DNA from 4 places in the Streptomyces nodosus genome. Region 1 is predicted to be linked to each of the others. Evidence: riboswitches for the same ligand, from Rfam matches in the RefSeq annotation. Region 1 holds a riboswitch; each other region holds the start of a gene.
The links. A riboswitch is a leader RNA that binds a small molecule or an ion and turns the genes downstream of it on or off. The one in region 1 is predicted to bind cobalamin.

Region 1 (4,463 bases):
GAGAGCGTCCGCCAGGAACTCGACCAGGCGGACGCCGAATCGGGGACCCTGGTGAAGGCCCGCGCCCTCCTCGACCGGCTCGCGCCCGGCATCGACGACGCCACCCACCCGCGGGACCTGTCGGAGGGGCAGAAGCTCGCGCTCGTCCTCGCCGTCCAGCTCTCCGCCGCGCCCCGGGTCGTCCTCCTGGACGAGCCGACCCGGGGCCTGGACTACCGTGCCAAGACGGAGCTGATCGGCATCGTCGACACCCTCGCCGCCGAGGGCCGGGCGGTCGTGATCTCCACCCATGACGTCGAGTTCGCCGCCCGCGCCGCCGACCGGGTGGTCGTCATGGCCGAGGGCGACGTGGTGGCCGACGGACCGACGGCCGAAGTCATCGTCTCCTCACCGACGTTCGCCCCGCAGACGGCGAAGATCCTTTTCCCGCTGCCCTTCCTGACGGTCGATCAGGTCGCTCGGGCCCTGACCGGCGAGAGTGAGGGAGGAACACACCCATGAGCACAGCCACCGGGACCGCCATCCGGCTGACTCCCCGCGCCGGTGTGGTCATGACACTGGCCGCGTTCCTGGGCCTCGTGGCGTTCTTCTGGCCGTTCGTCGTCGCACCGGGCACCTTCGGCTCCGCCTACGCCCCGCCGCTGATCTTCGGCGTGCTGCTGGTGCTGGTCCTGGCCGTGGTGCTGTCCGAGATCGCCGAGGGCGGCATCGACTCCAAGGCGCTCGCCATGCTGGGCGTCCTCTCCGCCGTGAACGCGGCCCTGCGCCCCCTGGGAGCCGGAACCGCCGGCATCGAGACCGTCTTCTTCGTCCTGGTGCTGGCGGGACGGGTCTACGGGCCCGGCTTCGGCTTCGTCCTCGGCTGCACCTCGCTGTTCGCCTCGGCGCTGATCACCGGGGGAGTGGGGCCCTGGATGCCGTACCAGATGTTCGGCTGCGCCTTCGTCGGGATGCTCGCCGGGTTGCTGCCCAGGGCGAGCGGCCGGCGTGAGGTCCTGATGCTGGCCGGCTACGGATCGCTCTCCGGCTATCTCTTCGGCTTTCTGCTCAACCTTTCCTTCTGGCCGTTCTCCCTCGACCCGAACAGCTCCATCGCCTATCTCCCGGGGCTGCCTTTCACCGAGCAGTGGCACCGCTATGTCGCCTTCGACCTGGCCACTTCGCTGGGCTGGGACACCGGGCGGGCGGTCACCAACTTCGTGTGTGTGCTACTGGTCGGTCCGGCGGTGCTGACCACCTTCCGGCGCGCCGCCCGCCGTGCCCGCTTCCGGGCACCGGTGCGGTTCACGGAGCCCCGGCCGACGGATTCCGGAACCGGGTGAGCGCGGACTAATGGAATTACTAGGAAGCCCAACTATATAGTGGAGGGAAAGGCCCGCGGTGCAGGGAAGCCGGTGTGATTCCGGCACGGTCCCGCCACTGTGACCGGGGAGCACGCCGTCGAGCAGGACGCCACTGACGAGCAGGATGTCGGGAAGGCGGACGGCGCGCGCTGATCCGGGAGTCAGGATACCGGCCGCGGGACGTTCCGTGTTGTCCACGAGGATGGAGCTGACACGCATGGCACCGGTGCGCATTCACGACCCCGGCGGACTCGACCGGCACTGCCCGAGAGGCAATCCCACCGTCACCCCCTGAGGGTTCCCACGCCATACGCGTTCCGCGCGAGCCGCGCACATCACCCGTGCGCCGGTACGCCGCGCCATCCCGGATCACCTGACGAGAGCAGGCACCCATGATCCGTCCACTTGATCACACCGATGTCCGCGAGCTGACCCACTTCGTCGGCGGCAAGCACACCCCGGGGACCTCGGGGTCCTACGGCGATGTGTACGACCCCAACACCGGCGAGGTCCAGGCCCTGGTGCCGCTCGCCGACCGGGCCGAGACCGAGGCGGCGATCGCCGTCGCCGTCGAGGCACAGCGCGAGTGGGGCGAGTGGAACCCACAGCGTCGCGCCCGGGTCCTGCTGCGCTTCCTCCAGCTCGTCGAGGAGGAGAAGGACGCGCTGGCCCGGCTGCTGTCCGCCGAGCACGGCAAGACGGTCGCCGACGCCCGCGGGGACATCCAACGCGGCCTGGAGGTCGTGGAGTTCGCCGCCGGTATCCCGCATCTGCTCAAGGGCGAGTTCACCGACAACGCGGGCACCGGCATCGATGTCCACTCGCTGCGCGCACCCCTCGGCGTCGTCGCCGGCATCACCCCGTTCAACTTCCCCGCCATGATCCCCCTCTGGAAGGCCGCCCCCGCCCTGGCCTGCGGCAACGCCTTCATCCTCAAGCCGTCCGAGCGTGACCCCTCCGTCCCGCTGCGGCTCGCCGAGCTCTTCCTGGAGGCGGGCCTGCCGCCCGGCGTCCTCAATGTGGTCAACGGCGCCCGGGAAGCCGTCGACACCCTCCTGGAGGACCCGCGCGTCGCCGCCCTCGGCTTCGTCGGCTCCACGCCGATCGCCGCGCACGTCTATGCCACCGCCGCCGCCCATGGCAAGCGGGCCCAGTGCTTCGGCGGCGCCAAGAACCATATGATCGTGATGCCGGACGCCGACCTGGACCAGGCCGTGGACGCCCTGATCGGCGCCGGATACGGCTCGGCGGGCGAGCGCTGCATGGCGATCTCGGTCGCCGTCCCGGTCGGCGAGGCCACCGCCGACGCCCTGGTCGCACGCCTCACCGAACGCATCGGCACCCTGCGCATCGGCCGCAGCGACGACCCCCAGGCCGACTTCGGTCCGCTGGTCGGCCGGGACGCCCTGGACCGGGTCCGCTCCTATGTCGACCTCGGAGTCGAGGAAGGCGCCGAACTCGTCGTGGACGGCCGGGACTTCGTGTTCCCCGGCCATGAGAACGGCTTCTTCGCCGGAGCCTCGCTCTTCGACCGGGTCACCCCGCAGATGCGTATCTACCAGGAGGAGATCTTCGGCCCGGTGCTGTCCGTGGTCCGCGCCGCCGACTACGAGGAGGCCCTGCGCCTGCCCAGCGAACACCCCTTCGGCAACGGCGTCGCCCTCTTCACCCGCGACGGGGACACCGCCCGCGACTTCACCCGGCGCGTCGACACCGGCATGGTCGGCGTCAACGTACCCATCCCGGTGCCGGTCGCCTATCACACCTTCGGCGGCTGGAAGCGCTCCGGTTTCGGCGATCTGAACCAGCACGGCCCGGACTCCATCCGCTTCTACACCCGCACCAAGACCGTCACCTCCCGCTGGCCCGCCGGGCTGCGCGAAGGCGCCAGCTTCACGATTCCCACGATGGGCTGAGCGACCATGACCAGCACCCTGCTCACCGAGGACCAGCAGGCCCTCGTCGAGGCCACCCTCGACTTCACCCAGGACCATGTGGCCCCGCACGCCCTGGACTGGGACCGCGACAAGCACTTCCCCGTCGATGTGCTCCGCAAGGCCGCCGGGCTCGGCCTCGGCGGGATCTACGTCCGCGAGGAGCACGGCGGCTCCGGACTCAGCCGCACCGACGGCGTCCTCATCTTCGAGACCCTCGCCTCCGGCTGCCCCGCCATCGCGGCCTATCTCTCCATCCACAACATGGTCGGCTGGATGATCGACCGCTACGGTGACGACACCCAACGCGAACGATGGCTGCCGAGGCTGTGCGCGACGGACGACCTCGCCAGCTACTGCCTGACCGAACCGGGCGCCGGCTCGGACGCGGCGGCCCTCAGCACCCGGGCCGTGCGCGACGGCGACCACTGGGTGCTCACCGGGGTGAAGCAGTTCATCTCCGGGGCGGGCGCCTCCCAGGTCTATGTGGTCATGGCCCGCACCGGCGGCGCCGGCGCGAGCGGGGTCTCCGCGTTCCTGGTCGACAAGGACGACCCGGGCATCACCTTCGGCCCCAACGAACGCAAGATGGGCTGGAACGCCCAGCCCACCCGCCAGGTCGTCCTGGACGGCGTACGCCTGCCCGCCGACCGGCTCCTGGGCCGTGAGGGGGAGGGCTTCCGGATCGCGATGAACGGCCTGAACGGCGGCCGCCTCGGCATCGCCGCCTGCTCCCTGGGCGGCGCCCGCAGCGCCCTCGACCGGAGCCTCGCCCACCTCGCCGACCGGGAGGCCTTCGGCCGGCGCCTGCTCGACTCCCAGGCGCTGCGCTTCCGCCTCGCCGACATGGCGACCGAACTGACCGCCGCCCGCGCCCTGGTGCGGCAGGCCGCCCAGGCACTCGACGCGGGCGACCCCCAGGCGCCGTATCTGTGCGCCATGGCGAAGAGGTTCGCCACCGACACCGGGTACACCGTGGCCGACCGCGCACTCCAACTCCACGGCGGCTACGGCTACCTCAGCGAGTACGGCATCGAGAAGATCGTCCGTGACCTGCGAGTGCACCAGATCCTGGAAGGAACCAACGAGATCATGCGCGTCATCGTGGCCCGTGGACTGACGGAGGCGTTCGGATGACCGCCACCGAGGAACCCGTCCTGCTGCACACCGCAGGACGGGCCGCCCG
Region 2 (4,463 bases), 6.6 Mb from region 1:
CGTCGATCCGCACGCCGACGTCCTCGGCCCGCAGCACCACCGGGTCCCTGCCGGTCATGACCGGCCCCCCGCGGTGGACCCGTTGCGTCCCTGGAGCCACAGCAGCCATGCGAAGAACGGCGCGCCCAGTCCGGCGGTGACGATGCCGACCGGTATCTCCCGGTCGCTGAGCACCGAACGCGCCACGATGTCACTGCCCACCAGCAGCGACGCGCCGAGCAGCGCCGACATCGGCAGCAGCAGGGCATGGCGCGGGCCGCAGACCAGGCGGACGACATGCGGTACGACCAGGCCGACGAATCCGATGACCCCGGTGTGGGCGACCAGACACGCGGTCACCAGCGCGGCCGTGGCGATCAGGGCCCAGCGGACACGTTCGACAGGGACGCCGAAGGAGCGGGCCGCGGTCTCACCGAACGCGAACGCGTCCAGGTCCCGGGCGGCCGTGACCATGACCAGCGTGCCGAGGACGGCCACCGCGGTCAGGAAGAGCGCCGTGTGCCACCGCACGCCGGCCACCGAGCCCAGCGTCCACTCCATGACGCCCCGCGCGGCATCGCGGTCGCCGAGGACCAGCACCACGAACGAGGTGTACGCGGCGCACATCTGCCCCACCGCGATACCGGCCAGCACGGTCCGAGCGGCCGGCAGGGACCAGGTGCGCGCACCGGCCAGGGTCAGCACGACGACCACCGCGAGCAGGGCGCCCACGAAGGCGGCCGCCGAGAGCGCGCCGGTGGCCGCGGCGCCGGTGGCTCCGACGCCGAGGACGATCACGGTGACCGCGCCGACGGCCGCCCCGTCGGAGATTCCGAGCAGATAGGGGTCTGCCAGATCGTTCCCCGTCAGGGTCTGCAGCACCGCGCCGCACATCGCGAGGCCCGCGCCCGTCGCCGCGGCCCCCAGGACCCGGGGCAGCCGCAGCTGCCAGACGATCTGGTCGTCCAGCAGCGTGACCGGGGCGCTGCCGAGGCCGAGCCGGCGCAGGACTACGTCGGCCACCACGCCCGGCGGCTCATGGACGGATCCCACGGCGAGGCCGGCCAGGGCGACGGCCGGCAGCAGGACCGCAGCGACGGCCAGGGCCACCGCCGCACGACTCGGGCCTGCCGGCCGTGCGGCGATGCGGTCGGCCGCGGTCATGAACGCGGGTGCACCTTGCTGAGACCGGCCGAGAGCCGGGCGGCGCCGTCGGCGAGCAGTACACCGGGTGTCGTCTCGGAGAACGGCACGACCACGAAGGCATGGTGCCGGACAGCCGTGAGCTTGCTCAGCACAGGATCGTGCTCCAGATAGTCGATCTTGGACTGTGCGGTGTCCCGGTCGGCGTCCGCGAGCACGATGACGTCCGGGTCCGCGGCGATCACCTTCTCCCAGCTCGCGTGCTGCCAGCCACCGGGCAGCGCGCCGAAGACGTTGCGGGCGCCTACGGCGTCGAGCAGCAGCTGGGGGCCGCCGTGGCCGGCACCGACGTAGGGGGTCTTGGTGTCCGAGTCGTACCAGAACACCTTCAGGCCCTTGCCCGCCGCCGTGGCCTCGAGCGCGGAGAGCTGCCGCTTCTGCTCCTTCTGGAGGGCGGCCGCACGCGGCGCGACACCGAAGACCTCGGCGACGTCGGCCAGTTCGTCCCACACCGTCTGGAAGGACGGCGGCGGCGCCTGCTTGCCGCCGGGGCAGCCGAGCCTCGACAGATACGACGCGATGCCCTCGGTTCTCAGCTCCGCCTGAGTGCCCGCCACCTTGTCGGTGAACGCGCTGGAGTAGGAGGCGTAGAGGAAGTCCGGGTGCGCCGCCAGGAGCTTTTCCTTGCTCGGGTACTCCTTGGCCAGCACCGGGACGCTGTCGTAGGCCGCCTTCCACTTCGCCGGGATAGCGTCGTCCAGGTAGGCCGTTCCGGCCATCCGGGACTCCAGGCCGAGTGCCAGGGCCACTTCGGTGGCGCCCTGGTTCAGGGTGACCAGCCGGTTGGGGGGTGCCGCGACGGTCGTGGTGACGCCGCAGCTGCTCACGCTCACCGGCGCGGGCCGGCCGCTCCCGGACGTGGCGGCGGACTCGTCGGCCGCGGGTGCGCCCGTGCAGGCGCCGAGCGCACCGACGAGCAGGAGCGCCGCGGCGGCGAGACCGGAGCGCGCCGAACGCACCGGACGCGTGGGACGCGTGGGACGTATGGACCGTCGAGATCGAAACGGACGCAGGGGACCGCTGGGCACGTGTTCTCCAAAACCCTCGTGGAACATGTCGCGCCGTGACCGGTCTCCTGGCTTCTGCATCGACATTCCACGGCCGGCCTTCCCGGACGGCTCGTTCCCGATCCACCCAGTGGCCCCGACCGCTCCGTGGAGCGGTCGGCGAGGGCCGCGGAACTCCGCAGCTACAGTGGCGAGGGCCGCACCGGCTTTCGACCGGTTTCCCGTACACCACGGCGGCGACACGCTATCAGCCCCGTGCTGCGGCCACCGGATCAGGCGGCCTCCTCCAGGTCGGCCTCGCGCCGCACGGGACGCTCCGGCACCGTCCGGCTCCGGCCCGGCAGCAGCAACAGCCCCATTCCCAGGACGAGACCCAGCGAGGGCAGCACCGGGAAGCGACCCTCGTACGCGAATCCCTGCACGGCGAAGCGGGACAGGGCGGCGACGTTCACGGCGAGGCCGAGCCACAGCGGCCAGGAGCGGCGCAGACCGGCATCCGGGCGGGTCCGTTCGTACAGCGTGGCCAGCTTCCGCTCCAGCGGTCGCAGCGCCGCCGCGAGACCGGCGAGCACAAGCCCGAGCACCAGCAGCCACGGCACCCGCAGCGCCCACCACCCGGCGGACCCGAAGACGGGCTCGGGCGCGAGGTCGGTCAGGTAGAACGCGGCGGCCACGACCAGCACCGGCAGCATGTGCCACAGATACAGCGTCAGGCTCGCACCGCCGACCGGCCGCACCAGACGCCACACCCACGCGCGGTCCAGAAGCCTCCGCACGGCTGGCGCGACCAGCAGACACACGCCGGTCTGGGCCACCACCCACGCCAGCATCGCCAGCGACGGCGGGTCGGTGTTGCTGGGCGTCTGCCCCGTCACAAGGATCAGACTGACCGGGAACGGCCCGAGACCGACCAGCGCCGCGAACGCCGCCCCACCGCCCACCGCCATCGCGGCCGGCACCCGCCGACGACGCGTCAGCAGACCGTCCCGCCAGCAGAAGCCCAACTGATAGGCCACGCCCCACACCAGGACGTAGTTGACCAGACCGGCAAACGGCGCGTGCACCGTCACCACCAGCACCCCGACGGCCGCGGCCCCCATGCCCATGACCACGGCGGCGCGCAGCCCCCAGCGCCGATGTGCCGCATACAGCGGCGGCGTCAGGGCACTGAGCAGCAGGTACACCGGAAGGAACCAGAACTGCATGCCCATCGCCCAGCCCACGAGCGCAAGCGTGCCCGCATCCACACCGACCGCCGCACAGATCCCGACGGCGAGCAGCACAAGACCGCTGTAGGCGCCCGCCGGAAGCAGCAGCCGCAACGACCGCCGTCCCACCCAGCCGGCCGCGGAACCACCCGCCGCGCGCGCCCGCGACCAGGAGCCCCCCGCGGCGTGACCGCCGGCCAGGAAGAACAGCGGCATGATCTGAAAGCCCAGAGTCAGCCACTGCGTCCAAGGGACCGTCGCCAACAACTCGGGCGCGGTGATCCGTCCGTCGCTCTCCCGGACCAGGCCGGTGATCAGCCAGTGGCCGAGCACCACCAGGACGATCGCCCACGCACGCAAGAAGTCGACATAACGGTCTCTGCCCATGCTCGTCATGCTGCCGCACACCCGGGCGGCAGCATGACGAGAACTCCGCACCGCAACCAATCCGTGCCCGCCACGACACCCGGAGGGGTGGCCGACGGCTGTTCGCCGACGACGCCAAGTCCCCTGCCCACGACGGGAATCCACGGGGGGGCGCTCGACGCTTTCTCCCTCGAACCCTGAAGCGGTGAGCCATGGCCGCCTGACAAAGTAATTCCGTCCGCTACGACAGGTACCGAGGAGCTTCCCCCATGACCGCCCGTTTCAAGGACAAGGTCGTCGTCGTCACCGGCGCGGGATCCGGCATCGGCCGGGCCGGCGCCAGGGCTTTCGCCCGTGAGGGCGCCACCGTGGTCGCCGCCGGCGCCCGGCTCGAGTCCATCGAGGAGACCGTGCGACTCGTCGACGAGGAGGACGGCGGCACCGCCGAAGCGGTCGTCGCCGACGTCACCCGGCCCGAGGACATGGAGCGTCTGGTCCGCACCACGGTGGAGCGCCACGGCGGCCTGCATATCGCGCACAACAACGCCGGCGTCTTCGGCAAACCCACCCCGGTCGGCGATCTGGACCTGGCGGTGTGGCACTCCGTGCTGGACGTCAATCTGAACGGTGTCCTGCACAGCATGCAGCAGGAGATCGCCCATATGCGGGCCAACGGCGGCGGCGTCATCGTCAACACCGC
Region 3 (4,463 bases), 250 kb from region 1:
CCAGGCCGGTGGCGGTGAGGGTGGTGCCGCCGAAGACGACCACCTCGGAGACGATCGAGGCGTTCCAGGCTCCACCGGACGCGGTGATGCCGCCGGTGACGTAGGAGGGGAAGATCCCGGGGATGATCAGCCGTCTCCATCGCTGGAGTCCCCTGACGCCGAGGTCGTCCATGGCCTCGCGCAGATCGGTGGGGATGGCCATGGCGCCGGCGATGGTGTTGAAGAGGATGTACCACTGGGCGCCCAGTGCCATCAGCAGCGTGCCGCCGAGGTTGATGGACAGTCCGGTCCTCAGGAAGAACCACACCGCGAGCGGGAAGAGGAAGTTCGCCGGGAAGGACGCCAGCACCTGGACCACGGGCTGGGCGATGCGGGTCAGCCGGGGCGAGAAGCCGATCTTCACACCGATCGGCACCCAGATCACGGTCGCCACCGCCACCAGCAGCACCACGCGGGCGAAGGTGGCCAGGCCCAGCAGCAGCGGTTCGCCGAAGACACCCAGGCCGGTGCGGTCGTAGAGGTAGTGCCCGAGGTCGGTCAGACCCCACAGGATCAGCCCGCCCGCCCCCACGGCGAAGCACACGTCCCCGGCGCGCCGCCGCACCGGGTCGACGGCCAGCGGCCGGTCGTCGGTGCCGAACACCCGCCCGGCCCGGTTCAGCTGCCGTCCCAGCGGGCCCAGTGCCCGCCCCAGCAGCCGCGGCCAGTGCGAGCGGCGCAGGAAGTCCAGGACCACGGAGCGCTGGACCTCGTTCGCCTCGGACTGTTCGTTCTTGAACTTCTCCGCCCAGGCGGTCAGCGGGCGCCAGAACAGGAAGTTCACCCCGATGACCATCACCGCCATGGCGAGGATCGCCCAGCCGACCTTGCCCAGGTCTCCGTCGGCGATGGCGGCGCCGGCGTAGGAGCCGACGCCCGGCAGGGAGTACTGCTGGTTGTTGACGCTGATCGCCTCCGAGGCGACCAGGAAGAACCAGCCGCCGCCGAAGCTCATCATGCCGTTCCAGACCAGGCCGATCATCCCGGCGGGCAGCTCCACCTTCCAGAACCGCATCCACCGGGTGAAGCGGAACGAGCGTGACAGCTCGTCGAGTTCACGCGGCAGCGAGGTGAGAGAGGAGTAGAAACCGAAGGTCATGTTCCACGCCTGGGAGGTGAAGATAGCGAAGATCGACGCGCACTCCAGCCCCAGCATCGAGCCGGGGAACAGGGCGATGAACCCGGACACCGCCACGGTCAGAAAGCCCAGCACCGGCACCGACTGCAGGATGTCGAGGGCGGGGATCAGGATCCGCTCCAGCCGGCGGCTCTTGGCCGCGGCATAGGCGTAGCCGAAGGTGAAGGCGATCGACAGCGCCAGTGCGGCGAACATCCGCAGCAGGGAACGCGCCGCGTCGTAGGGCAGCTGCGACGGGTCCGTGTCGATGTGCACGTTCTGCCGGCTGTTGAAGGCGACCGTGGTGCCCTGGCCCACCCGGAGCACGACATAGAGCAGGACCAGGACCGCGGCGGCGACCGCCGCGTCCACCCAGGTGAGCTGCGACAGACGCCTGGGCGGCCCGGCCGCCACCGGGGTACGCGCCAACGCCTCGGCCGGCCTGGTGTCCGTACGGAACGACATCACGAAACCTCCACCCCCAGCCTGGGCAGGACGACACGGCCCGACCGCGACGGACACTCCGGCGGCGGAACAAAGTCACTCAGGCAGCATGGGAAAAACAGGTAAGGAAGGGATATGCGCACGGGCGGTCACCATCGCCTCACCGGGACCGGGGCCGTATCCGGCGCAAGAACGAGGGCCGATCGGCCCGGACGGGAAGAGTCAGCGCGTGCCCGGAAGGCAGCGTGGACTGGGAGGGTCTGCACCCATGGCTGCCTCCCCTTCGTGATGTGGCTCCGCCCCGGTCGTGCCGGGAGGCACGCGGGACCCGACTCCAAGAGTGTGCCCGTCATTGCGTCCATACGCAAATATCCAGGTCGCCGTGGTCCCATCACATCGCTCGCCGGCCGCCGACGGGCGGAGCCCGGCGTCCGCCCACCTGTCCCATCCTCGCGTCCGTATGCCGGACGGTTGCCCGACCTACCGCATCCGGCCCCGTACGCTGACCGGTGCAGCTGGTTCGCCCCGTCAGCCAGGCGGGAGCGTCGCAAGAGGGAACCCGGTGGGAATCCGGGACTGCCCCGCAGCGGTGAGCGGGAACGACCGCCGTCATACGCACTGGGCCCCGTGAGAAGGGCCTGGGAAGCGACGGCCACTAGGTGTCCTCTCGACGAGGACGCGCCCGCGAGTCCGAAGACCTGCCCGCTGACCGTGTGCGAACCACTCGTGCGCGGACATCCCGGTGACCTTCGAGGGCGGGTCGGCGTACGGACAGGACCGATGACCGTGTGCGTGTCGCACACGATCACGGTGTCCCGTTCGTCACCCCTTCGCGTTCTCGTCCCGTCCCCGGGATCTCAGGGATTCATCTCGCGAAGGAGATCTCCGTGACCATCAAGTCCGCAGACGCGGCAGCACGGGCCACCGTGTACGGCTACCCCCGGCAGGGCCCGGACCGGGAACTGAAGAAGGCGATCGAGGGCTACTGGAAGGGCCGCGTCACCGCCGACGCCCTGAAGGCCACCGCGGCCGGACTGCGCACCGACAACTGGCGGCAGCTCGCCGAGGCCGGCCTCCACGAGGTGCCGACCGGTGACTTCTCGTACTACGACCATGTCCTGGACACCACGGTCATGGTCGGCGCGATCCCCGAGCGCCACCGGGCCGCCGTCGAGGCGGACGCGCTGGACGGCTACTTCGCGATGGCGCGCGGCACCCAGGAGGTCGCGCCGCTGGAGATGACCAAGTGGTTCGACACCAACTACCACTATCTGGTCCCGGAGCTGGGCCCGGACACGGTGTTCACGGCGGACTCCGCCCGGCAGGTCGCAGAGCTGGCGGAGGCCCGCGCGCTGGGTCTTTCGGCCCGGCCGGTCCTCGTCGGCCCCGTCACCTATCTTCTGCTGGCCAAGCCCGCGCCCGGTGTGGCCGCCGACTTCGAGCCGCTCTCCCTTCTCGACCGGCTGCTGCCCGTGTACGCGGAGGTGCTGGCCGATCTGCGGGCGGCGGGCGCCGAGTGGGTACAGCTCGACGAGCCGGCCCTGGTGCAGGACCGCACCCCGGGCGAACTGGATGCCGCCGCGCGCGCCTACCAGGGCCTCGGCGCGCTCACCGAGCGGCCGAAGCTGCTGGTCGCCTCCTACTTCGACCGGCTGGGCGACGCCCTGCCGGTGCTCGCCAAGGCCCCGGTCGAGGGCCTCGCCCTGGACTTCACCGAGTCCGCCGCCGCCAACCTGGACGCGCTCGCCGCCGTCGGCGGGCTCCCCGGCAAGCGGCTGGTCGCCGGCATCGTCAACGGCCGCAACATCTGGGTCAACGACCTGGAGAAGTCCCTGTCCACGCTCGGCACCCTGCTGGGTCTGGCCGACCGGGTCGATGTGTCGGCCTCCTGCTCCTTGCTGCACGTCCCTCTCGACGCGAGCACCGAGCACGACATCGAGCCGCAGATCCGGCGCTGGCTCGCCTTCGCCCGGCAGAAGACCGACGAGATCGTCACCCTCGCCAAGGGCCTCTCCCACGGCACGGACGCCATCGCCGCCGAACTGTCGGCCAACCGGGCCGATCTGGCCTCCCGCGCCGACTCCCCCATCACCCACGACCCGGCCGTCCGGGCCCGCGCCGCGGCCGTCACCGACGCCGACGCGCGCCGCTCGCAGCCCTACGCCGAGCGCTCCGCCGCCCAGCGCGCCCACCTCGGCCTGCCGTTGCTGCCCACCACCACGATCGGCTCCTTCCCGCAGACCGGTGAGCTGCGCTCCGCCCGCGCCGACCTGCGCACCGGGCGCATCGGCACGCCCGAGTACGAGGAGCGCATCAAGGCCGAGATCCGGGAGGTCATCGCCTTCCAGGAGAAGACCGGGCTGGACGTGCTGGTGCACGGCGAGGCCGAGCGCAACGACATGGTCCAGTACTTCGCCGAGCAGCTCACCGGCTATCTCGCCACCCGGCACGGCTGGGTCCAGTCCTACGGCACCCGGTATGTGCGCCCGCCGGTCCTGGCCGGTGACATCTCACGGCCCGAGCCGATGACGGTGCGCTGGACGACCTACGCCCAGTCCCTGACGGACCGCCCGGTCAAGGGCATGCTCACCGGGCCGGTCACCATGCTCGCCTGGTCCTTCGTACGGGACGACCAGCCCCTGGCCGAGACCGCCCGCCAGGTGGCGCTCGCCCTGCGCGACGAGGTCGAGGACCTGGAGACGGCCGGGACCTCCGTGATCCAGGTCGACGAGCCCGCGCTGCGGGAGACCCTGCCGCTGCGCGCCGACGAGCGCGAGGCCTATCTCGCCTGGGCGACGGAGGCGTTCCGGCTCACCACCGGCGGGGTCCGTCCGGACACCCAGATCCACACCCATATGTGCTA
Region 4 (4,463 bases), 2.2 Mb from region 1:
ACCTGGAGGAACTCACCGGACAGGGTCTCGCGCTTGAACAGGTTGGAGACCTGCGGCTCGATGCACTCGTAGACACCGGCGATGGAGGCGATGGTCGCGGTCGGGGCGATGGCCAGCAGCAGCGTGTTGCGCATGCCGACGGTCGCGACGCGCTCCCGCAGGGCCGCCCAGCGCTCCGGCCAGGTGGGCTCGACGCCGTAGTGGTCCGGGTGCAGCACGCCCCGGGCCGCGCGGGTCTTCTCCCAGGAGGGCGGCGTGCCGTTGCGCTCGGCGAGGTCGGCGGAGGCCTCGTAGGCGGCGAGCATGATGCGCTCGGCGATCCGGGTGGAGAGCTTCCTGGCCTCGGGGGAGTCGAAGGGCAGGCGCAGTTGGAAGAAGACGTCCTGCAGACCCATGGCGCCCAGGCCGACGGGACGCCACTGGGCGTTGGAGTGCCGGGCCTGCTCGGTCGGGTAGAAGTTGATGTCGACGACGCGGTCGAGGAAGGTGACGGCGGTGCGCACGGTGGCGTCCAGCCGCTCCCAGTCCATGTCGTCCTTCGCCGGGTCGACGAACGCGCCCAGGTTGACGGAGCCCAGGTTGCAGACCGCGGTCTCGTCGTCGTTGGTGACCTCCAGGATCTCCGTGCAGAGGTTGGAGGAGTGCACGACATGGCCCGGCTCGGCCGTCTGGTTGGCGGTGCGGTTGGCGGCGTCCTTGAAGGTCATCCAGCCGTTGCCGGTCTGGGCGAGGGTGCGCATCATCCGGCCGTACAGGTCCCGGGCCGGCATCGTCTTCTTCGCCAGGCCCGCCGCCTCCGCCTTGCGGTAGGCGGCGTCGAACTCCTCGCCCCAGAGGTCGACCAGTTCCGGCACATCGGACGGGGAGAACAGCGACCAGGTCCCGTCGGAGTCGACCCGGCGCATGAACTCGTCCGGGATCCAGTGCGCCAGATTGAGGTTGTGCGTACGGCGGGCGTCCTCGCCGGTGTTGTCGCGCAGCTCCAGGAACTCCTCGATGTCGGAGTGCCAGGTCTCCAGATAGACGGCGGCGGCACCCTTGCGGCGCCCGCCCTGGTTCACCGCGGCGACCGAGGCGTCCAGGGTCTTCAGGAACGGGACGATGCCGTTGGAGTGCCCGTTGGTGCCCCGGATCAGGGAGCCGCGGGAGCGGATGCGGGAGTACGAGAGGCCGATGCCGCCGGCGTGCTTGGACAGGCGGGCGACCTGGTGGTAGCGCTCGTAGAGGGAGTCCAGCTCGTCCAGCGGGGAGTCCAGCAGATAGCAGGAGGACATCTGCGGGTGCCGGGTGCCGGAGTTGAAGAGGGTGGGGGAGGAGGGCAGATAGTCCAGACGGCTCATCAGCCCGTAGAGCGCGGCGACCTCGTCCACGGCACGGGCGCTGTCGTCCTCGGCGAGGCCGGAGGCCACCCGCAGCATGAAGTGCTGAGGCGTCTCGATGACCTTGCGGGTGATCGGGTGCCGCAGGAGGTAGCGGCTGTGCAGGGTGCGCAGGCCGAAGTAGCCGAAGCGGTCGTCGGCCCCCTCGTCGATCAGCGCGTCCAGGCGGGAGGCGTGCAGGCGCACGAACTCCGCGGTGCGGTCGGCGATCAGGCCCTCGCGGTGCCCGACGGAGATGGAGCCCGTGAAGGAGGCGACGCCCTGCGAGGCGGCCTCGGCCCGGATCGCGATCGTCAGCAGCCGGGCCGCCAGCCGGGAGTAGGCGGGGTCCTCGGAGATGAGTCCCGCGGCGGCCTCCGTGGCCAGCTCGCGCAGCTCCGCCTCGTCCGCACGGGCGGACCGGCCGCGCAGCGCGGCGGCGGCGACCCGGCCGGGGTCGGCGTCGGGGAGGTCGGCGGTCAGCTCGGTCAGGGTCCGCAGCAGTGCGGTACCGGGACCGTCTGCCACCGTCGACGTCATGGACGGTGTCGCTGAAGCCGGATCGGCTGGCGCGATGGTCACGTGGGGCTCTCCCTCGCTCGGCACGGGGCCCGGCGGAGGGCAGGGGGCAGCCACGAGCGCGCGCGGCGTCGTGTCCGCCGGCCCACTCCACGAGGCCCGGACGGCAGCGCCCGGGCCGGACGGCCGGGCGCGCTGTCGGCAGGTCCTCGGACTGACGCTCGGGCGCACACCTCGGGGGCGAACACGCACAAGTACACCGTTGCGGGACAGTTCCGGATTCGCACCGGATTCCCCTGCGGCGACAGCGAGCACGAGCATACATCTTGTGCCGGGTCGCGGTGGCACCCCCAGATGTTGTGCCGCATCGGTTCCGGAGTGTGTCAGAGTGTCAACTGATAGGTGAGAAGGGTGAGGTCGTCCAGGTGGGGCAGAGGGTTCCAGTCGCGGTCCGGTGAGCGGGTGAATCCGAGGCGTTCATAGATGCGGTGGGCGGTGTGCATGGAGCGCTGGGTGGACAGCACCAGGCCCCTTTGCCCTGGCACGGCCCTGGCGCGCTCCACACAGGCGCGCACGAGGGCCTCGCCGATCCCGCGCCCGCGGGCGGCGTGGTCGACGGCGAGCATCCGCATCTCGGCCTCCCCGGGGCCGGCGATGTCGGCCATGGGTCCGCCGTCCGGCACGAAGGTCACCCCGCCGAGCACCCGGTCCCGCTCGACGGCGACCAGCACCTCGGCGGCTGCGGCCCGCTTGGCGACGTTCCTCAGCTCACCCAGATAGGCGTCGTCGTCCCCGAAGTCGAGCAGTCCGTCCCGGAGGTAGGCCCGGGCGGTGATCTCGCCGAGGGTCTCGTACTCGTCGGGGGTGGCCGGTCTGATGATGATGTCCATACGGCCGAGTCTGCACGACCGGAATGCCGTCGGGCCGCCGGATTCCACCGACGGCCCGACGCCTCGCACCTAGTGCCCCGACAGGCACTAGTGGGAAGACCCGGCGGTGGCCGGTGGCAGTTCCACCTGGACGTGCGGGTCGCCCGCGTCCGCCGTGTAGTCGTCCGGCCTGGTCTCGTCGACGCCCTCGGGGGCCTTGAGGGCCTTCAGGACGAAGGTCAGCACCACGGTGACCACGACGTTCAGCACGAACGCGGTCAGGCCGATGTAACCGATCTCACCGATGCCCGGGATCTCCTTCGCCGAGCCCCCGAAGTGCTTCTGGGTCGGGGAGGCGACCCCGTACGCGGCGACCGTGCCGTAGACCATGCCGACCGCCCAGCCCGCCAGCAGTGCCCAGCGGTGGAACCAGCGGGTGAACAGACCGCCGACCAGGGCCGGGAAGGTCTGCAGGATCCAGATGCCGCCGAGCAGCTGGAAGTTGATGGCCACCGTCTTGTCCATGGTGAGGACGAAGACCAGGGCGCCCACCTTCACCAGCAGCGACACGATCTTGGAGACCCTGGTCTCCTGACGGGCGGTGGCGGCCGGGTTGATGAAGTCCTTGTAGATGTTGCGGGTGAAGAGGTTCGCGGCCGCGATGGACATGATGGCCGCCGGCACCAGTGCCCCGATGCCGATCGCCGCGAACGCCACGCCCGCGAACCAGTCCGGGAACATGTTCTCGAAGAGCTGCGGGATGGCCAGCTGCCCGTTGTCGACCTTGACCCCCGCCGCGATCGCCATGAACCCCAGCAGCGCCAGCAGCCCCAGCATCAGCGAGTAGATCGGCAGGATCGTGGTGTTGCGGCGGATCACCTCACGGCTCCTGGACGACAGGGTCGCGGTGATCGAGTGCGGGTACATGAACAGCGCGAGCGCGGAGCCCAGGGCCAGGGTGGCATAGGTCCACTGGCCCGCCTCCGGTGGCGCCAGGGCCCCGCGCGGTTTGCCGGTCGCCGGGTTGACCTGGCTGAACGCCTCGCCCGCCTTGCTGAAGACCGCGTCGAAGCCGCCCAGCTTGATCGGGATGTAGATGATCGCCACCGCGATGACGATGTAGATCAGCGTGTCCTTCACGAACGCGATCAGGGCGGGCGCCCGCAGCCCCGACGAGTAGGTGTACGCCGCCAGCACGCCGAAGGCGATCAGCAGCGGCAGGTCCTTCACGAACCGGTTGGTGTCGTCACCGCCGCCCACCCCCATCACGTCCAGCACCGCCTGGATGCCGACCAGCTGGAGGGCGATATAGGGCATGGTCGCCAGGATGCCGGTGACCGCCATCGCCAGTGACAGGCTCTTCGAACCGAAGCGGCCGCGCACGAAGTCCGAGGTCGTGACGTATCCGTGGCGGTGCGAGACCGACCACAGCCGCGGCAGGAAGGTGAAGATCAGCGGGTAGACCAGGATGGTGTACGGCACCGCGAAGAAGCCGGAGGCACCGGCCGCGTAGATCGCCGCGGGCACGGCCACGAAGGTGTAGGCCGTGTACAGGTCGCCGCCGAGCAGGAACCAGGTGACCCAGGTGCCGAACGACCGGCCGCCGAGGCCCCATTCGTCGAGGCTGTGCTCGTTGTCGGCTTTGCGCCAGCGCGCCGCCAGGAAGCCCAGGACCGTGACGGCCAGGAAGAAGAAGATGAAGACGCCGAGCGCGACG

Region 2: linked by a shared signal. The riboswitch ahead of CP978_RS02795 (ABC transporter substrate-binding protein) and the one ahead of CP978_RS31720 (CoA-acylating methylmalonate-semialdehyde dehydrogenase) in region 1 are both predicted to bind cobalamin.
Region 3: linked by a shared signal. The riboswitch ahead of metE (5-methyltetrahydropteroyltriglutamate--homocysteine S-methyltransferase) and the one ahead of CP978_RS31720 (CoA-acylating methylmalonate-semialdehyde dehydrogenase) in region 1 are both predicted to bind cobalamin.
Region 4: linked by a shared signal. The riboswitch ahead of CP978_RS22510 (ribonucleoside-diphosphate reductase subunit alpha) and the one ahead of CP978_RS31720 (CoA-acylating methylmalonate-semialdehyde dehydrogenase) in region 1 are both predicted to bind cobalamin.

Annotation. Positions count from the first base shown of each region.
Region 1 covers NZ_CP023747.1:7,122,507-7,126,969, forward strand. The annotation lists gene CP978_RS31710 (ABC transporter ATP-binding protein) at 1-501, shown strand, start outside; gene CP978_RS31715 (ECF transporter S component) at 498-1,322, shown strand; cobalamin riboswitch at 1,362-1,535, shown strand; gene CP978_RS31720 (CoA-acylating methylmalonate-semialdehyde dehydrogenase) at 1,736-3,259, shown strand; gene CP978_RS31725 (acyl-CoA dehydrogenase family protein) at 3,266-4,414, shown strand; gene CP978_RS31730 (enoyl-CoA hydratase/isomerase family protein) at 4,411-4,463, shown strand, end outside.
Region 2 covers NZ_CP023747.1:544,169-548,631, reverse strand. The annotation lists gene CP978_RS02805 (ABC transporter ATP-binding protein) at 1-58, opposite strand, end outside; gene CP978_RS02800 (FecCD family ABC transporter permease) at 55-1,143, opposite strand; gene CP978_RS02795 (ABC transporter substrate-binding protein) at 1,140-2,141, opposite strand; cobalamin riboswitch at 2,232-2,437, opposite strand; gene CP978_RS02790 (acyltransferase family protein) at 2,462-3,784, opposite strand; gene CP978_RS02785 (SDR family NAD(P)-dependent oxidoreductase) at 4,033-4,463, shown strand, end outside.
Region 3 covers NZ_CP023747.1:6,870,654-6,875,116, reverse strand. The annotation lists gene CP978_RS30520 (ABC transporter permease) at 1-1,621, opposite strand, end outside; cobalamin riboswitch at 2,100-2,320, shown strand; gene metE (5-methyltetrahydropteroyltriglutamate--homocysteine S-methyltransferase) at 2,488-4,463, shown strand, end outside.
Region 4 covers NZ_CP023747.1:4,968,535-4,972,997, forward strand. The annotation lists gene CP978_RS22510 (ribonucleoside-diphosphate reductase subunit alpha) at 1-1,940, opposite strand, end outside; cobalamin riboswitch at 2,061-2,198, opposite strand; gene CP978_RS22515 (GNAT family N-acetyltransferase) at 2,261-2,767, opposite strand; gene mctP (monocarboxylate uptake permease MctP) at 2,855-4,463, opposite strand, start outside.